4 regions of the Neobacillus sp. 19 genome follow, and region 3 is predicted to be linked to each of the others. Evidence: predicted binding sites of a transcription regulator. Region 3 holds the regulator's gene; each other region holds the start of a gene.
What was found. The regulator Rex, encoded in region 3, represses fermentation and respiration genes when NADH is low (regulators of the CRP and FNR family bind a similar motif). The targets are predictions, from matches to a motif close to TTGTGAAATATTTCACAA.
Positions count from the first base shown of each region.

Region 1: a site for Rex is predicted at 2,809-2,826, ahead of hcp (hydroxylamine reductase). Genes of this name have one in related genera too.
Region 2: a site for Rex is predicted at 2,851-2,868, ahead of pflB (formate C-acetyltransferase). Genes of this name have one in related genera too.
Region 4: a site for Rex is predicted at 1,825-1,842, ahead of ACO1D1_RS06380 (AtpZ/AtpI family protein). Genes of this name have one in related genera too.

Region 1 is NZ_JBMPZU010000022.1:31,797-36,315, forward strand. Features, by position in the region: gene ACO1D1_RS05440 (DUF2515 domain-containing protein) at 1-113, shown strand, start outside; gene ACO1D1_RS05445 (hypothetical protein) at 461-745, shown strand; gene ACO1D1_RS05450 (YppE family protein) at 817-1,173, shown strand; gene yppF (YppF family protein) at 1,208-1,417, opposite strand; gene ACO1D1_RS05460 (YppG family protein) at 1,609-2,157, shown strand; gene ACO1D1_RS05465 (Hsp20/alpha crystallin family protein) at 2,213-2,617, opposite strand; gene hcp (hydroxylamine reductase) at 2,886-4,184, shown strand; gene ACO1D1_RS05475 (Crp/Fnr family transcriptional regulator) at 4,226-4,519, opposite strand, start outside.
Region 2 is NZ_JBMPZU010000035.1:162,693-167,211, forward strand. Features, by position in the region: gene pflA (pyruvate formate-lyase-activating protein) at 1-478, opposite strand, end outside; gene pflB (formate C-acetyltransferase) at 546-2,771, opposite strand; gene ACO1D1_RS12280 (cupredoxin domain-containing protein) at 3,108-3,560, opposite strand; gene mprF (bifunctional lysylphosphatidylglycerol flippase/synthetase MprF) at 3,825-4,519, shown strand, end outside.
Region 3 is NZ_JBMPZU010000099.1:121,705-126,223, forward strand. Features, by position in the region: gene ACO1D1_RS26920 (ABC-F family ATP-binding cassette domain-containing protein) at 1-1,544, opposite strand, end outside; gene moaC (cyclic pyranopterin monophosphate synthase MoaC) at 1,690-2,187, shown strand; gene ACO1D1_RS26930 (redox-sensing transcriptional repressor Rex) at 2,219-2,872, shown strand; gene ACO1D1_RS26935 (YhbD family protein) at 2,978-3,601, shown strand; gene ACO1D1_RS26940 (polymer-forming cytoskeletal protein) at 3,614-4,330, shown strand; gene ACO1D1_RS26945 (cytoplasmic protein) at 4,345-4,519, shown strand, end outside.
Region 4 is NZ_JBMPZU010000027.1:40,648-45,166, reverse strand. Features, by position in the region: gene ACO1D1_RS06385 (S8 family serine peptidase) at 1-1,662, shown strand, start outside; gene ACO1D1_RS06380 (AtpZ/AtpI family protein) at 2,080-2,370, shown strand; gene ACO1D1_RS06375 (ATP synthase subunit I) at 2,270-2,602, shown strand; gene atpB (F0F1 ATP synthase subunit A) at 2,625-3,335, shown strand; gene atpE (F0F1 ATP synthase subunit C) at 3,404-3,616, shown strand; gene ACO1D1_RS06360 (F0F1 ATP synthase subunit B) at 3,848-4,375, shown strand; gene ACO1D1_RS06355 (F0F1 ATP synthase subunit delta) at 4,372-4,519, shown strand, end outside.

The DNA of each region.
Region 1 (4,519 bases), on a different contig from region 3:
AAGCACGACATCATCATCCCATCCATCTTACAGACTGGTACTTTGCAAAATCTAATCAGCTTCAATTATTACTCGCACTTCAAAAGGTATTTGAATTTAATAAGTGGAAATGAAAAAGCAAGGGATGGTTGCCCTTGCTCTTTTATCGGTGCCTCATTATGTAGAAGGGCGATTCGGTCCTTCCATTTTTTTGTCACCATAGCCAACTCTTTTTGCTGCTTCTGATTGTGTTTGTTTATTGGTTTGTTTTTTCTTGTTTGACATCAATAACACCTCCAATTCTAGCTTGCGCGGTTATTGATATTTTCATGCGGAATAATAGTCATGTCGAAATGTTAACAAGCTTCATGCAGATTGGCACTATCTTTGACGAACTTCTTCTAGTTTTGTCAAGTGGGAAGGAAGCAATAAAAAGAAAGAGAATAATACCTAATAGATTATCGCGAGGAGGGTTTTATTAATGAATAAGCCATTATCCGAAAAGGAAAAACTGCTTACAATGCTGGCGGACGTATACGATCAATTAGAAGAATTGGAGTCAGTTCTTGAAGCATCATTCTCCGACCTTCGCATCCGTTTGAATAATGAGGAACATGGAAAATTAACTGAGCCAGTTCAAAGTTTATCTGCTTTAGAGAAGAAATTTGTTCATACAACCCAATACGGGGAAATTCCTGATTTCAGCATAAACCAGGTTCCCAAATCATTAAAGCTTGAATTAGGCTATTCACTACCGCTAAAATAATAGTATTAATAAGTAGCATCATAATCCTTTGCTACTTTTTTATTTTGAAGTACTAGAAAGGACAAGCGCAGATGTCTGAAGAAATTCTCCAGCTTACGGAAAACCTTTTACGGTATAACCGATTATTTTTGGTGTATTATCAAGAGGGAAGAGAGGCAGGGGTAACTCATGATTTTCATAAGGTTATTAAACCATTTGCTAATGAAGTAAAAGGAACAAATGATGCGTGGAAAAGTGCCATGAAAAAATGGCTGTCGTCATCAAATCAAAAACACTTGCATGTAAAACAGGTCGATACAACTGCAGAACATATCGAACAGCTTTCGATTCAAGCCTTTTTTCCGCAGACAAGTAAGACTAGGTTTTTAAATTCCCAGCGTACGGTTGAATATTTTCTGCAAGAAATTATAAAAGTGGTCAATAAATAGAAAAGAGATGCTGCCCGGCATCTCTTTTACCATTTTAAGTATTTTGGATGAGGGAGTTTTCATTTTCGGTATTTGGTATTACCGCGCCTTGATTTTCAAGTTCACGGACAAGCAGGCGATATTCTTTTATGCTAATTTCGTTATGAATATACGCTTTCTTAGCAAAATCCATTAATTCATTAACGTCATCTGTACTGTAATCCCGACTTTGATTAAATTTGCTTTTTAATTCGCGAATGTCCATAAATAGCTCCTCCTTCATCATTTTTTTAATAGTAACACGAAATAAAAGGATTTCTAGTTTTTAAAATATTTAAACTTCAGACAAAATTCTTCTTAATTAGACAACGGCGAAAGTTTCAAACTAACTAATCACCATTTATTTCAAACCTTCATAACCTGTAATAGAGATATTAGTGGAGGAGATGTTTGCCCATGTTTGGTACAAAAAGACCAAAACATCATGTTAACTATGGATACTCGGGGCAAATGATGCACCAAGTTCCTATTGGCCAACAATGGAACCAGTATTCTAATTATAGAAATCAACAACCAATGCCCTACCAATCACAGTCCCAATATTATGATTGGATGGCCATCCAACAACAAAACCCTTACTATCCGCAAGGCATGCAGCAATATGCTCAAAGTCTTCAACCCGGATTTGCATCACAAAATGTGTCATATCCCAATCAGCAGTATACACAAAAGGATTCACAATTCCTATTTCAAAATCCGCTGCAGCCAAAGGATCAACCACAACCCTATATGCCAATGAATGGTTACCCGATGATGAACCCATATCCAAAACACAGTGTCATACCAAAACAACCTGGAGGAATGCAATCTTTAATGAATTCCTTTAAGTCGCAGGACGGTTCAGTAGACTTTAATAAAATGGTCAATACTGCGGGAACAATGGTGAATGCAGTGAATCAAGTTTCATCACTTGTTAAAGGGTTTGGCGGCTTCTTTAAAGCATAATTAAAAAGACGAAAGACGGCTGCCAAAAAGCCGTCTTTTCTGTGTTGGGGATTTGTTAATCTTCAATTTCGATAACTTTCCCTTTTTCTTGAGGGATTCGGATTTGTAATAAGCCATCTCGATATGAAGCTTTTACCAATTTTTCATTAACCGCATGCGGTAGAGAAATGGTTCTTGATGAATGTTGTCGAATAAAACTTCGACGATAAACTTGATTTTGGTCATTTTCCACAGTTTCCAGTTCATTATTTTCAATAGATATCGTTATATAATTTCCAGTAATATTTAAGTGAATTTGATCTCTTTTCACTCCAGGAAGTGCAGCTGTAATGATATGCTCTTTCCCACTTTCAATTGTTTCTACATCAAATCCAGCCGAAACGGGAAACGGAGTTTTAAAGAAATCATCTATCGTTTGTAAAAATCCTCGGACTGGTTTTTCGGTGAAGAAATCATTCATTGTTTTCACTAATTCTCGAAATGGTTCAGGTACCGGCTTTTTAGGGTTGTTTTTATCACTCGGATGCATGGATGACATCATTTTTCCCTCTCTTTCCAATATTTCACTTCCTATAATATGCTTATAAATCTAGGTAGGTGCCGTCAAATTATCGTAATAACTTTTTGAACGATTTTTAACAACTGTGATATTTGTGATAAATATCACACTAAATAGATGCCTATATTTGTATGCTTTAGCAGTAAAGTAAGGAAAGCGAGGGAAATTTATGTTTTGTTATCAATGTGAACAAACCCCAATTGGCGGATGTACGGTAATGGGGGTCTGTGGAAAAGATGAAACAATTGCTAGTTTACAAGATACGATTATTTTTGGGTTAAAAGGGATTGCCGCGTATCGCACACATGCGAATCAGCTTGGGGTTACAGACCCATTTGTCGACTCGACCACACATGAAGCCCTGTATTTGACGTTAACCAATTCTAACTTTAACGTTCAGGAACATATTGACATGGCGATGAAGGTGGGGCAAGCAGCTGTTCGTGTTATGGAAATCCTCGATGAAGCTCATACAAACCGACTAGGCATCCCTGAACCAATTCGTGTAAGTCAGAACAAAATAGAAGGAAAAGCCATCGTTGTAACGGGTCATAACCTATTTGCCTTAGAGGAATTATTAAAGCAAACGGAAGGAATGGGCATAAATATTTATACCCACTCTGAAATGCTCCCGGCACATGGATATCCGGCATTAAAAAAGTATTCCCATTTGAAAGGTAATATTGGAAAAGCGTGGTACGATCAGCGTCGCCTATTCGAAGAGTTTCCTGGAGCTATTTTAGCTACCACAAACTGCGTGATGCCAATCAAAGGAACGTATGCTGACAGAATGTTTTCATATGAAGTAGCAGGACTAGAAGATGTCGAAAAAATTATCAACGATGATTTTACTCCTTTAATTGAGAGAGCATTACAACTGCCGGAAGCAGCAATTGATTCCGAAGAAACATTACTTACTGGCTTTCATCATGAAACAGTTCTAGGCATTGCACCTGAAGTAATTGATGCAGTAAAAGCAGGGAAGATTAAGCGTTTCTTTGTCATTGCCGGCTGTGATGCACCGGGTCACGGAGGTGATTACTACCGTGAACTGGCCACATCGCTGCCGCCGGAAACCATAATTTTGACGACCTCATGTGGGAAATTCCGCTTTAATGATGTGGACTATGGAGTTGTTCCGGGGACAACTATTCCACGTTATATCGATTTAGGCCAGTGCAATAACTCAGGGTCAACTGTAAAAATTGCAATGGCATTAGCAGATGCCTTTGGCTGCGAAGTGAATGACCTTCCCGTTAGTATTGTGTTGTCATGGTTTGAGCAAAAAGCGGTTGCAATTCTTTTAGGGCTTTTCAGTTTAGGAATAAAGGACATTCGAATTGGACCAAAACCGCCTGAATTTATTTCAGAAGGAGTACTTAAGGTTCTCCAAGAAACATTTAACCTAAAATTAATAAGTACAGCGAAAGAAGATATGGAAGACATGCTTCAGTTATCCGTAAAATAAACAAAAACACCGCGGCTTACATAGCAGCGGTGTTTTCCAATTTAAATCAAGCCTATTTCTTCCATAAGAATTTCAACATCGACAATCATGTTTCCGGCCTCGTCTACTTCGATCAGCTCATCCTTTTTCATTTTTGTTAACGTCCGGCTAATTGTTTCCCTTGTGGTGCCAATCATATTTGCAAGGTCTTTGTTGGTGAATTCTGACTTAAGAAGGATTGTCCCATCTCCTTGCTCCATCCCATGATTTTGGGCCAGACGAATCAGCAGTTTAACAATTTGTTCATATGTATTGTTAAGAATTTGTTCTTCTAGTCGATTCTGCAAATCGACAAT
Region 2 (4,519 bases), on a different contig from region 3:
ATAAAAATTTAGCAAATTCAAGGATATGATCATTTGCCATGCCTGTCAGCTGAATATGTTTTTTTCTATTGATATGTTTTAAATCCAATAGGACTAAATCAGTATACTTCAAAAGCTCTTCTAACTGTTCAATAAATAGCTTGGAATGTGAGAAACAGCCCCCGGATGAATCAATTGTCGTATGGATTCCTTGGCGTTTACATTCCTTAAATAATTCTATCAGAAAAGGGATTTGCAATAACGGCTCACCGCCACTAACAGTAATCCCGCCTCCTGAAGCCTGAATGAAAGGGAGGTAGCTCATTAGATCATCCATGATTTCGGAAACGGTTATTTGTTTGCCTGAGCCGATTTCCCATGTATCTGCATTATGGCAAAATTGGCAGCGCAAAAGGCATCCTTGAGTAAAAATAACATAACGAATCCCAGGGCCGTCCACTGTTCCTAATGTTTCAATAGAATGAATATTTCCGTTCATGATGATATTCCCCTTTCATTAATAAGGCAGGAGCTCCTCAAAGGAGGGGAGCCCCCAGAAATTCAGGTTATAGTGATTCATGGAAGGTACGGTTAATGACGTCTAGTTGTTGTTCTTTTGAAAGTTTAATAAAGTTTACCGCATAACCTGATACTCGAATTGTTAATTGCGGATACAACTCTGGATGTTCCATCGCATCAATCAGTGTCTCACGATTAAAGACGTTTACATTCAAATGATGTCCTGTTTTTATTGCATAGCCATCTAAGATAGAAACTAAATTACGAATTTGGCTTTCTTCTTCTTTGCCAAGTGCTTTCGGAACAATTGAAAATGTATTGGAAATCCCGTCCATAGCATCCTTATATGGAAGTTTGGCAACAGAGGATAGAGAAGCTAATGTTCCTTTCGTATCGCGGCCATGCATCGGGTTAGCACCAGGTGCAAATGGTTCCCCCGCACGGCGTCCATCAGGTGTATTTCCTGTCTTTTTACCATATACCACGTTAGAGGTAATCGTAAGAATAGATAAAGTATGGACAGAATCTCGATATGTGTGATGCTTGCGCAGCTTTTTCATAAAAGTTTGGACAATTTCAACAGCGATGCTGTCCACGCGGTCATCATTATTTCCGTATTTAGGAAAATCGCCGGTAACTTCAAAATCGATTGCAATCCCGTTTTCATCACGAATTACTCTGACCTCACCATATTTAATCGCACTTAGTGAGTCAGCGACAACACTCAAGCCGGCAATACCTGTTGCCATTGTACGTAGAATTTGTGTATCGTGTAAAGCCATTTCAATGCGTTCGTAGCTGTATTTGTCATGCATGTAGTGAATAATGTTCAAGGTGTTAATATAAAGTCCTGCAAGCCATTCCATCATGTTGTCAAATTTTTGCATAACTTCTTCGTATGTTAATACTTCTCCGGTAATTGGCTGATATTCTGGACCAACTTGAATTTTTAATTTTTCATCGACCCCGCCATTGATTGCGTACAATAAGGCTTTTGCAAGGTTTGCCCGGGCACCAAAGAATTGCATTTGCTTGCCGATTTCCATCGCTGATACACAGCAGGCAATTCCATAGTCATCACCATATTCAGGACGCATAATATCATCATTTTCGTATTGAATGGAACTAGTTTTGATTGACATTTTGGCACAATATTTCTTAAAGTTTTCTGGCAGCATTGGAGACCATAACACGGTTAGGTTTGGCTCTGGAGCTGGTCCTAAATTATCTAGAGTATGAAGGAAACGGAACGAGTTCTTTGTTACCAATGAACGGCCGTCAAGCGCCATGCCCCCGATAGATTCTGTTACCCAGGTTGGATCACCGCTAAACAATTCATTATAATCAGGTGTACGGGCGAATTTTACGAGACGGAGCTTCATGACAAAATGGTCAACAAGTTCCTGAGCTTCTATTTCTGTTATTAAGCCATTCTGTAAATCTCTTTCAATATAAATATCAAGGAAAGTTGACACGCGGCCAAGGCTCATTGCTGCCCCGTTTTGCTCCTTAATGGCTGCCAAGTAGCCCAAATATAACCATTGGAATGCTTCTTTTGCAGACTCTGCAGGGCCAGATATATCAAAACCATAACTATTGGCAAGTTCTTTCAATTCTTTCAGTGCACGGTATTGTTCGGAAAGTTCCTCTCGTAAGCGAATGTTTTCTTCGGACATCACGCTGGACGTATGTTTGAAATCTTTTTGCTTTTCTTTCATTAGGAAATCAACACCATATAAAGCGACCCGGCGATAATCACCGATAATCCGTCCACGTCCATAGGCATCTGGAAGTCCGGTAATAATTCCAGCCTTTCGAGCCTTCAGCATTTCTTCTGTATAGGCATCGAATACACCTTGATTATGTGTTTTACGGAAATCGGTAAAAATTCTTTCAATTTCAGGGTTTAACTCGTAACCGTATGCTTCACAAGCTGCTTTCGCCATTCGAATCCCGCCGAAAGGCTGCATGGAACGATTAAAAGGTTTATCTGTTTGTACACCGACAACTTTCTCAAGTTCTTCATCAAGAAAGCCAGGTCCATGGGAAGTGATAGTAGAAACAGTTTCGGTGTCCATGTCCAGGACCCCGCCATTTTCACGTTCTTGCCTAGTTAGCTCCATTACTTGTGCCCATAGTTTGTTGGTTGCATTGGTGGCACCGGATAAAAAGGCGTCATCGCCCTCGTAAGGGTTGTAGTTATTTAAAATAAAGTCACGTACGTTTACTTCTTTTGTCCATGTTCCCTTCCTAAATCCTTGCCATTGTTCCATGATTTTTCACCTCTTAAATTTTTAAGAAAATATATAACAGATTTTCTATTTAAATCTTAATATAAGTATAACAGGCGAAATGTGAAAAGTGTCACACAAAAAGGGTGAAATTGTTAAGATATTGTGAAGTGTTGTTATAATGGGGTTTTTAGGGGGTAAATATGAAAACTATGTGAACGTAGAGTAAATTCAATTTCAAACTGTACTATAAAAATGTAGGTGTATTGATAAACTGTTATATAAGAAAAAATCAATGTTAGCAACGTGTGAACAGTGAAAATGGGGTAGAACAGAGGATTTTATGAACTAAAAAAAGCAGGAGAAAGAATCCTGCTTTTAATCGACAACAATATAGGCAATCATTGGGCCGTTATGAGATCTGTCAGAATGAACTTCACAGATTAAACGATAGGTCCCCTCTTTGGCAAATTGAAGTGAAACAACTGTTTCTTCTCCTTTTTTTACAGTTCCTTTAATATTGGTCCCTTCAATATAGAAAGGGTGCTTATCCCCATTAATCCCACTAATAAGCAGCTTAACTTTTTCTCCTTTTTCAAGAATTATTGTGCCGGGATCCCAACGGTAGGCTTCTAGTTCTTTCCCATCTTTCGTTTTCGTCTTAAATTCCGCTGTAACCATATGAATTTCGCGAATTTCTGTTTCTGATTGTTGATTAAAGACAGTGCTATCTCCAGCTTTTAGCATAAACCACGAGGAAATGCTGGCAAGTACAACACCAACTGCTAAAACGAAAAGCAGTGTTTCCTTTTTAAAGACTAAAAATTTCATCCGACTAACCTCCCACAATTTGTCCTAATTAATACTTATGCATGGGATGGTAGTAAACTTGTCTATTTTATTAACTTTTATTTCTTAATCTACCCCTATAAAAATTTACACTAGCTTCGAGTATTCGTTTCACAACGGTTGAACTATATAAAATCTGTCTAGAATAAAAACTAACCAATGATCTATTATGGTATATTTTTCTTTGTTTTTGCTGTTGAACAGTTTATAGTAAAATCAGGAATGAAAAAATAGGTGGTAATCTTGTTGGGGATTAGAAAAGAAACAATATTAAAAGCGTTGAAATTTATTTTTCCAATGTTTTTATTAATTTTTGCCATTCTCGAAATTAAAAAATTCACCGGTAATTTGAATGTTCAATTACTCAAGAATGAAATAGCTCAGCTAAATTTCTGGAGGTTATTATTCATCTTGGCGATTACCTTTGCAGCTGTTTTACCGATGCTGTATTATGATGTCATCTTAGTGAAGGTTTTAAAGTTAAATGTGTCTAAGAGAGAACTGTTCGAACAATCCTTTATTGCTAATTCTTTTTCTAATTTAATTGGTTTTGGCGGTTTAATTGGGGCCATGCTGAGAACTTACTTTTTTCATAAGCTGGAGCAGGACAAGCGGAAGCTTTTAGGAGTCATTGCATCTGTTTCACTTTATTATCTAACCGGGATTTCTCTTCTAACCTGGATTGTAACGACAAGGTACCGGCATTTCCCGCTGTTTGTTGATACAAAGTGGCTTTATTTCGCTGTTTTAGCTGTGGGATTGTATTTACCCATTTTTTTATTGATCCATATGATTAAGTCTAAAAAAGATAATCAATCATTAATTAGTGCTAACGTAAGTATCAAGCTGATTGTAGTTTCTGTTATCGAATGGTTTGCTGTTTTTGCAGCTATATTCGTATTAAGCAAGATACTGGGAATCTCGATCTCTTTTGAGAATCT
Region 3 (4,519 bases):
AATTCCAACACTTTAGTGGCAATCCGGTTAATGAAATATCTGTCGTGTGAAACAAACAGAATCGTCCCAGGATAATCCATCAGGGCATTCTCGAGAACTTCCTTACTGTCCAGATCAAGGTGGTTCGTAGGCTCATCAAGGATCAGCACATTTGCTTTCTCCAGCATCAGCTTAGCCAGCGCCAATCGGGCTTTTTCACCGCCGCTTAACGTGGAGACAATTTTTAACACATCGTCGCCGGAAAAGAGGAAGTTACCTAACACCGTCCGAATTTCCTTTTCACTTTTTAACGGATAATCATCCCAGAGTTCATTTAAGACACGCTTATTGGAGGTTAATTCGGCCTGTTGCTGGTCATAATAACCAATTGAAAGGTTTGTTCCATAATAAACTGATCCAGCAAGTGCGGGCAATTTTTTTATGATGGTTTTTAACAGTGTCGATTTTCCGATTCCATTCGGACCAACAAGAGCAATACTCTCTCCTTTATAGGCGCGGAAGGTGATGTCCTCTGAAACCATCTCACCCTCATACCCGACGGCAAGTGAATCCACCGTTAAAACGTCATTCCCGCTTTGTTTTTCAATTTCAAACGAGAAGGTTGCCGATTTTTCGTCCCCAAGCGGACGATCCATCAGCTCCATTTTTTCGAGCTTTTTCCGGCGGCTTTGCGCTCGCTTCGTGGTCGAAGCCCGCGCTAAATTTCGTTGGATAAAGTCCTGCAGATTAGCGACTTCTTGCTGCTGCTTCTCAAAGAGTTTCATATCGCGCTCATAATTGGCCGCTTTTTGCTCAAGGTAGGCACTGTAGTTCCCGGGAAACCGCCCGATTTGCTTGCGGGATACCTCATAGACCTGCGTCACAACCTTATCTAAAAAATAGCGGTCATGAGATACGATTAAAATCGCGCCATCATAGCTCTGTAAATATTGTTCGAGCCATGATAATGTATCAATATCGAGATGGTTGGTAGGCTCGTCCAGAATCAAAATGTCGGGACGCGTTAACAGCAGCTTTCCAAGGGCAAGACGGGTTTTCTGTCCGCCGCTTAAACTGGAAATCATCAGGGTGCTGTCGTGAAAGTTAAGGCCATGCAGAACGGAGCGGATATCGGCTTCGTATTGATAGCCCCCTTGCTCCTTAAATTTTACTTGGAGCAGATCATATTCTTTTAAAATCCGTTCGTATTTAACAGGGTCCTCGAAAATAGCAGGGTCGGCCATTTGTTCTTCCAGCCTGCGCAGTGACTTTTCCATTGCACGCAAGGGTTCGAACACGGTCAACATTTCTTCCCAAATAGATAATTTGGACTCAAGTCCGGTATTTTGCGCTAAATAGCCGATGGTCACTTCTTTCGGCTTTATAATCTCACCGCCATCATGTGACAAATGACCGGCAATAATTTTCAATAATGTCGATTTTCCTGCGCCGTTGCGGCCGACGAGGGCGACACGGTCACGGGTTTGTAATTCCAGCTTTATATTCGATAAAATAAGGTCAGCGCCATAATATTTTTGTAATTGATTAACCTGTAACAAAATCATCTAATTTCACCTCTATATACATACTAATAGTGTACCGTATAACCGGATTACGGGCAATAAAGCCAATGGCTATCAAAAAAGTTCAAAGTTTCACACACATTTTAGGAAAAATAGTGTATTATTTTTGGATAGGAGGAATATTTTTATGGCAGAATTTACACATTTTAATGAAGAGGGCAGAGCAAAGATGGTCGATGTCAGTGATAAACCAGAAACGGCACGTACCGCTCTTGCTCATTCCAGCATAACGGTCAGTAAAGAAATTTTTGAAAAAATAAATAACCAAGAAATGAAAAAAGGCGATGTGCTAGCAGTGGCTCAAGTTGCAGCAGTCATGGCTGCAAAAAAGACGTGGGATTTGATCCCGATGTGTCATCCGATTCCATTAACAGGGGTAAATATCTCTTTTACATGGGAAGAGGGCGGGCAAGATCAGGTTCAATTACATATTGCTGCAGCTGTTAAGACAAAAGGGAACACAGGTGTGGAAATGGAAGCGCTAACAGCTGCTTCGGCCTGTGCATTAACCGTTTATGATATGTGTAAGGCAGTTGATAAAGGGATGGTCATTGGGCCAACCTATTTAGTCGAGAAAACTGGCGGAAAAAACGGTGACTTCAAGCGAACGGAACAAGTGAAATAATAACATACATTCAAAAGGGGTGTGGGAGAATATGAGTAATGAAACGATGAAGATACCACAGGCGACAGCCAAACGGCTGCCCCTCTATTATCGATTTTTGAAAAATTTGCATAGTTCAGGCAAGCAAAGGGTTTCATCAGCAGAATTAAGTGAAGCGGTAAAAGTGGATTCGGCAACGATTCGACGCGATTTTTCTTATTTCGGCGCATTAGGGAAAAAGGGCTATGGATACAATGTCAATTACTTATTAACATTCTTCCGTAAAACACTTGACCAGGATGAATTGACTAAGGTTGCCTTAATCGGGGTGGGGAATCTTGGTACAGCCTTTTTAAACTATAATTTTTTAAAAAATAATAACACAAAAATTGCCTGTGCCTTTGATGTCGATCCGGCAAAAATGGGCACGATGATTCGTGAAGTACCTGTTTTTCACATGGATGAGTTGGAGAAAGTGTTAGTGGAGGAAGACATACATGTTGCCATTCTAACCGTTCCAGCCCAAGCAGCACAGATGATCACGGACCGGCTTGTGAATGCCAATGTAAAGGGGATCTTAAATTTCACCCCAGCAAGGTTAAATGTCACATCCTCAATCAGGGTACATCACATTGACTTGGCAGTAGAACTCCAGTCACTGGTCTACTTTTTAAAGCATTATCCGACAGTGGAAATAGAAGAATAATGTCGATTAAGACTTTTCACAGAAATTGTGGAAAGTTTTTTTATTGCCTTCTTTACAACGTAACAGTGTTATGTTACATTAAAAACCAGAAAGGGGATATTAAAAATGAGCGAGGGGTTAATTTCGAAAAAAGATTTATTAGATATGGCAGGAATCTCGTACGGTCAGCTGTATCGCTGGAAGAGAAAGGATCTAATTCCTGAGGACTGGTTTATTCGAAAATCAACGTTTACGGGGCAGGAAACCTTTTTTCCAAGAGAAAAGATTTTAGAGCGAATTGATAAGATTCAAACGATGAAAGAAAACCTATCATTGGATGAGCTGGCTGACATGTTTTCACCTAACGTAACAGAGTTGCATTTCACGAAAGAGGAACTGTTGGAGCGTAACATTGTTTCGAGTGCAGTAATGGACGTATATTTGGAAACTGAAAAGGGCGGAACACATTTTGATTTTTCAAGAATTCTTGAAGTCTATGTATTAGAGAAGCTGCTGCAGTCCGGAGAAGTTAATCTAGATGAAGGGAAAATGCTGCTTCAAGTCTTAAAGGATCATAGGGGATCGATCAAACAAAAAAATGCTGAGTTAGTGCTGACGAGAAAACTGGGGGTTTCATCCTGTTTATTACTGATCAATGCGGAAGCTGTTCAGTTTGACCAAGGGACGAAAGTGATGGTTCAGCTTTCACTCGTGAACTGTATGGAAGAGATTAAGGCGAAGTTATTATAAAGGAGAATGATCATGGATACGCAAAAAAGGGGAGACTTGAATATTAACGGCTTTGGCTCGGCAAACGGCGGGCAATTTCGCCATGTAACCATCAATGGCAAAGGAACCGTTAACAGTGATATCGACTGTGTCGAATTCGATTGCAATGGATCGGGAACGGTAAATGGAAATGTTGTAACGAACAAAGCTAAGATTAACGGAAACGGAAAAGTGAAAGGAAATCTTGACTGTAAATCATTATCAGTCGATGGAACGGCGAAAATTGAACATAACCTTTACGCGGAACAGTTCAACGTGGCGGGGAAGACCTCTGTCGGAGGAAAGCTAAAAGCGGAGGAAATCAGCATTAAGGGCAGGCTGACCGTTGAGGGAGATTGTGAAGCGGAATCGTTTAAAGCGGAGTCACTGTTTATCATTGGCGGGCTTTTAAATGCGGATGAAGTGGATATTAAGATTTTTGGAGAGTGCAAAGTTAGAGAAATAGGCGGGCAAACCATTCGTATTAAAGACAAACCGGCATTAATGGGATTATTTAAGTCGTTTATTCAAACCCAGCTGGAAACGGAATGTATCGAAGGGGACAAAATCGAATTAGAAAATACGAAGGCGGCTGTTGTCCGCGGCAACGAGATTACCATCGGGCCAAAATGTGAGATTGGTCTTGTTGAATATAGCGGAAAGCTTTCAGTTGACAAAAAGGCAGTTGTGAAAGAGTCGAGAAAGATATAAAGGGGGAGAAAGAAGTGGAAAAAGGTCAAAATCTGACGATCAATGGTTCAGGCAATTATCCTGGCGGCCGGTACGATAAGGTGAGCATCCGCGGGGAAGGGACGATTGAAAGTAATGTAGAATGTTCTACGTTTCATATATACGGCACGAGTGAGGCATTGGAGAATGTGAAAGCCGGATCTGTAAAAG
Region 4 (4,519 bases), on a different contig from region 3:
GGCGGCGGAACAACCGAGCAGGTGCTCGCGGCCATTGACCAGGCCATTAAAGACAAGGTTGATATTGTCAATTTGTCACTCGGGAATAGTATTAACGGGCCGGACCTGCCGATCAGCCTTGCCCTCAACCGTGCTGTCGATAAAGGAGTGGTCGCGGTGGCGGCTTCCGGCAATTCCGGGCCGAATATCTGGACAGTCGGCTCACCAGGAACAGCCTCGAAGGCTATTTCCGTCGGCGCCTCCACCCCGACGATGGCAATTCCCTCATTATTAATAGAAGGAACGCGGGAAAAAATTCAGCTCCAGCCGATGGAAGGCTCTGATCAATGGGCGATTGACCGCTCTCTGGAGCTGGTGGATGGCGGCATCGGCAGGAAAAGTGAGCTAAAGCAGGTTCAAGGGAAAATCGTGCTGATGCAAAGGGGAACATTGACCTTTTCGGAAAAGGCGAAAAATGCACTGGAAGCGGGCGCTAAAGCGGTGCTGATCTATAATAATATGAGCGGCGGGTTCATGGGAAACCTCGATCACCAAATGAACATCCCTGTTAGCTCGCTCTCGAAGAGTGACGGAGTGATTTTACAAAAGGAATTAAAAAAGCGAAGTGTGACGGCACGGGTCTCGGTGCGTGAAGAGCGGGACCGGCTGGCGGATTTTAGTTCGCGGGGGCCGGTGACGGGGACGTGGGAGATTAAGCCGGACCTGGTGGCACCGGGGGTGGCGATTCATTCGACGATTCCGGGCGGATACTTGAGTCTGCAGGGGACGAGTATGGCGGCGCCGCATGTGGCGGGTGCGTGTGCGCTGATCAAGCAGGCCCATCCGGATTGGACGCCGGAGCAGATTAAGGCGGCGTTGATGAATACGGCGAAACCGCTGGTGAACGGCACTCCTGGCGAGGGGGCTGGGAATTCGAACCGTACGGCTGGTCATTCCGACGGCAGTGCTGCTTTTGTGAACAGGAACAGTGCCGCGTCGTCGTTTTACCGCACGTATGAGCAGGGTGCCGGGAGAATCCAGGTGAATGAGGCGATACAAGCGACGTCGCTCGTGTCGCCGAGCAGTATCCGGTTTGGTAAGTTTACCGGTACGGGTGGCAGTCATAAAGTACAGTTGCATGTTGAAAATAAGGGTGAAAAAGCGCAGCGGTATTCTTTTTCGATTCCGAAACGGACGGATGGGCTCACGTGGCGGTTCCCGCTATCGTTTACTTTGGAACCGAAGCAGTCAAAGGAGATGACGGTGGAGCTTATGGTCGATCCCCTTGTTTTTAAGGGCAAGATTCATGACGGCTTTTTACAATTACAGGCGGGTGCGAAGATGATTCAGATACCGTATTTGTATGTGCTTGAGGAGCCGGGGTATCCACGGGTGATGGGATTTGATTTTCAGCCGGGGGACAGGCCGGGTGAGTATCGCTATGAGGTGTATTTGCCAGGCGGGGCGGAGGAATTTGGCATCGCTTTGTTTCATCCGGAGGATTATCGTTTTGTCGGCTTTTTGGATACGTTAACAAATGTGAAAAAGGGGATGCTGCGCCAGAACCTTGCTGCTGAGAAGCTGCCGGCTGAAGGCAGGTATCTCGTGAAGGTTTTTGCCAAAATGGCTGGTAAGGAAGATTTTATCGAAACGATGATTGTGATTGATGAGAATACGGAGTAAGGTACGGGGGCCTCTTGCCCCCTCTGTGCCAATTGGTACCATCTACCAATTTTGTACGAAAGTTCACAAAATTGACACAAAGTTGTCTAAAATCGTTCAAAATTTCCACTACAATGATAGTGTAAACTAAAAATTTTATATGGAAGAAATTTCGGAGCTTGTTTGTGGATTAATTCACGTAAACTCATTGACATTGACTGGTGCCTATTGTATGCTAACAAAGGGTGTGGATGGTAGGGTTTTCATTATTTCCAAATAGAATTTAGTGGTTAAAAAATACCTCTATCACTTTCCCAAAATACCTCAAGTCCGGTGCAGTTTCTCTCGGTAATCAAGGAGAGAAATAGACCGCAATTCATTTAAGGCTCTTGGCCCAAATGTCCGCAATTTTCTCGCAGTCTTTGCGGGAGCCACTCAATCACTATTTATTCAGGAAGATGGTTGGATCATGATGGGGGCACGGAACCAATTTTCTTAATACTCGGATTGTTCGCAGGACGTGCTGCAGGTGTTTATTCGATGATGTACTCGGATCCGTCATTTCTTTTCAGGAGATTAGCCAACCATGCCGGAATTTCAATTACTATTTGCAAGACAGAAAAGATGGATGTTCTTTTTATTAGCTATTTATGTACTCGGCTGGGGGTTCACGTCTTACCAATCTATCTTTATGGGATTGGTTTTTGGGACGAGTTTGAGCCTTTTTAATTTGTGGTTAATGGTCCGAAAGATGAAGCAGTTTGATCATTCGCTCTCACAAGGGAGAAGGGTACGATCGCTCGGATCTTTTTCAAGGTTTGCGACGGCGGCGCTGGCTGTCGTGGTTTCGATGAGGTATCCGGAACATCTCAACCTCATCAGCGTAGTTATAGGGTTAATGACATCCTATATTGTCATTATGATAGATTTTTTTATACACTCTTTGCAAATACATAAGTAACGGGGAAGCGAGGTGAAAATTGTTGGAACACGGAGCACATATAGTTGAATTTATGGGGCTGTATTTTAACATGGGGAACGTGTTGATGATCACTGTTGCCTCTGTCATAGTTTTTCTCATTGCGGTCCTATCTACTCGTAAGCTTGCCATGAAGCCGACAGGCATCCAGAACTTTATGGAATGGGTCATGGACTTTGTTAAGAATATTATTAACAGCACGATGGATTGGAAAGACGGCGGACGATTCCATGTTCTCGGGATTACCATTATGATGTATGTCTTTGTAGCCAATATGGTGGGATTGCCGTTTTCAGTCGTTATCAATGGTGAGCTTTGGTGGAAATCACCAACTGCCGATCCGGCTGTCACATTAACATTAGCCATTTTAGTAGTAGGTTTATCACATTTTTATGGGGTAAAAATGCGGGGAACAGCTGCATACGGGAAGGAATTCTTTAAACCGTTCTGGTTCATGTTCCCAATCAAAATTATCGAAGAGTTTGCCAATACTCTGACTCTTGGTCTCCGTCTTTACGGAAACATTTACGCGGGTGAAATTCTTTTAGGATTGCTCGCAGGCGGGCTGGCAACTGGTGTCGGCGGTCACTTAGCCGCTATCTTACCGATGCTCGCATGGCAAGGCTTCTCAGTCTTTGTCGGCGCCATCCAGGCATTTATCTTTACCATGTTAACAATGGTGTACTTGTCTCACAAAGTGAGCAGCGACCATTAATATAATAACCGTTCATTTATTGAACAAAAAATAAAAATTTTTATACATTCCAAGGAGGAAAATTTCAAATGGGTCTTTTAGCAGCAGCAATTGCAATCGGTTTAGCGGCATTAGGTGCCGGTATCGGTAACGGTCTTATCGTATCTCGTACAGTTGAGGGTATCGCTCGTCAACCAGAAGCACGTGGTATGCTTCAAACAACAATGTTCATCGGGGTTGCGTTAGTTGAGGCGATTCCTATCATCGCGGTTGTTATCGCGTTCATGGTTCAAGGTAAATAATTTTAGTTTCCAACCAATAAACGTTCCAAAATGGCGAAGATCATTTCCATGAGAACCTTCGCCATTCGTTTATGCCTATGATTATTATGTATATGCTTATGCATATAAACATTATGGCAATAGCCGTAAGGGTGTCAGGCACCATTTAGTGGGTTTGCACCGTGATGATGTTGAAATTTATTTGATTGATATATTTGTTTTGGACGACTCTTGAAGGGAGTGAAGTGCGAGGTGTTAACAAGCAGTCTTGTACTAGGCGCAGCGGCTGGACATCAGTTTATTAATACTGGTGATATTATATTCCAATTGATCATGTTTATCGTCTTGATGGCATTGCTGAAGAAGTTCGCATGGGGTCCATTAATGGGCATTATGAAAGAACGGGAAACACACGTTGCAAATGAAATTGCTGCAGCGGAAAACAGCCGTCAGGAAGCGAAGAAACTATTAGAAGAACAACGTACACTATTAAAAGAAGCTCGTACGGATGCACAAGGTTTGATTGAATCAGCGAAAAAGCAAGGTGACTTGCAGCGTGAGGAAATCATCTCTACAGCCCGCGGCGAAGCTGAGCGCATTAAAGAATCAGCCAAGCTTGAAATCGAGCAGCAAAAAGAAAAAGCGGTTGCCGCTATTCGTGAACAGGTTGCAAGCCTATCAGTCTTAATTGCTTCTAAAGTAATTGAGAAGGAATTGAGTGCAGCGGATCAAGAAAAACTTATTAACGAATACATTCAAGAGGCAGGAGAAAGCCGATGAGCAGCTCTATGGTAGCAAAACGCTACGCGCTGGCTCTTCTGCAAATTGCAAGAGAACAACAGCTTCTTGGAGTAATAGAAGAGGAACTTCGTGTAGTGAAGGAAGTTGTACAATACAACCCTGAAATAAAGGCTGTTTTGAAAT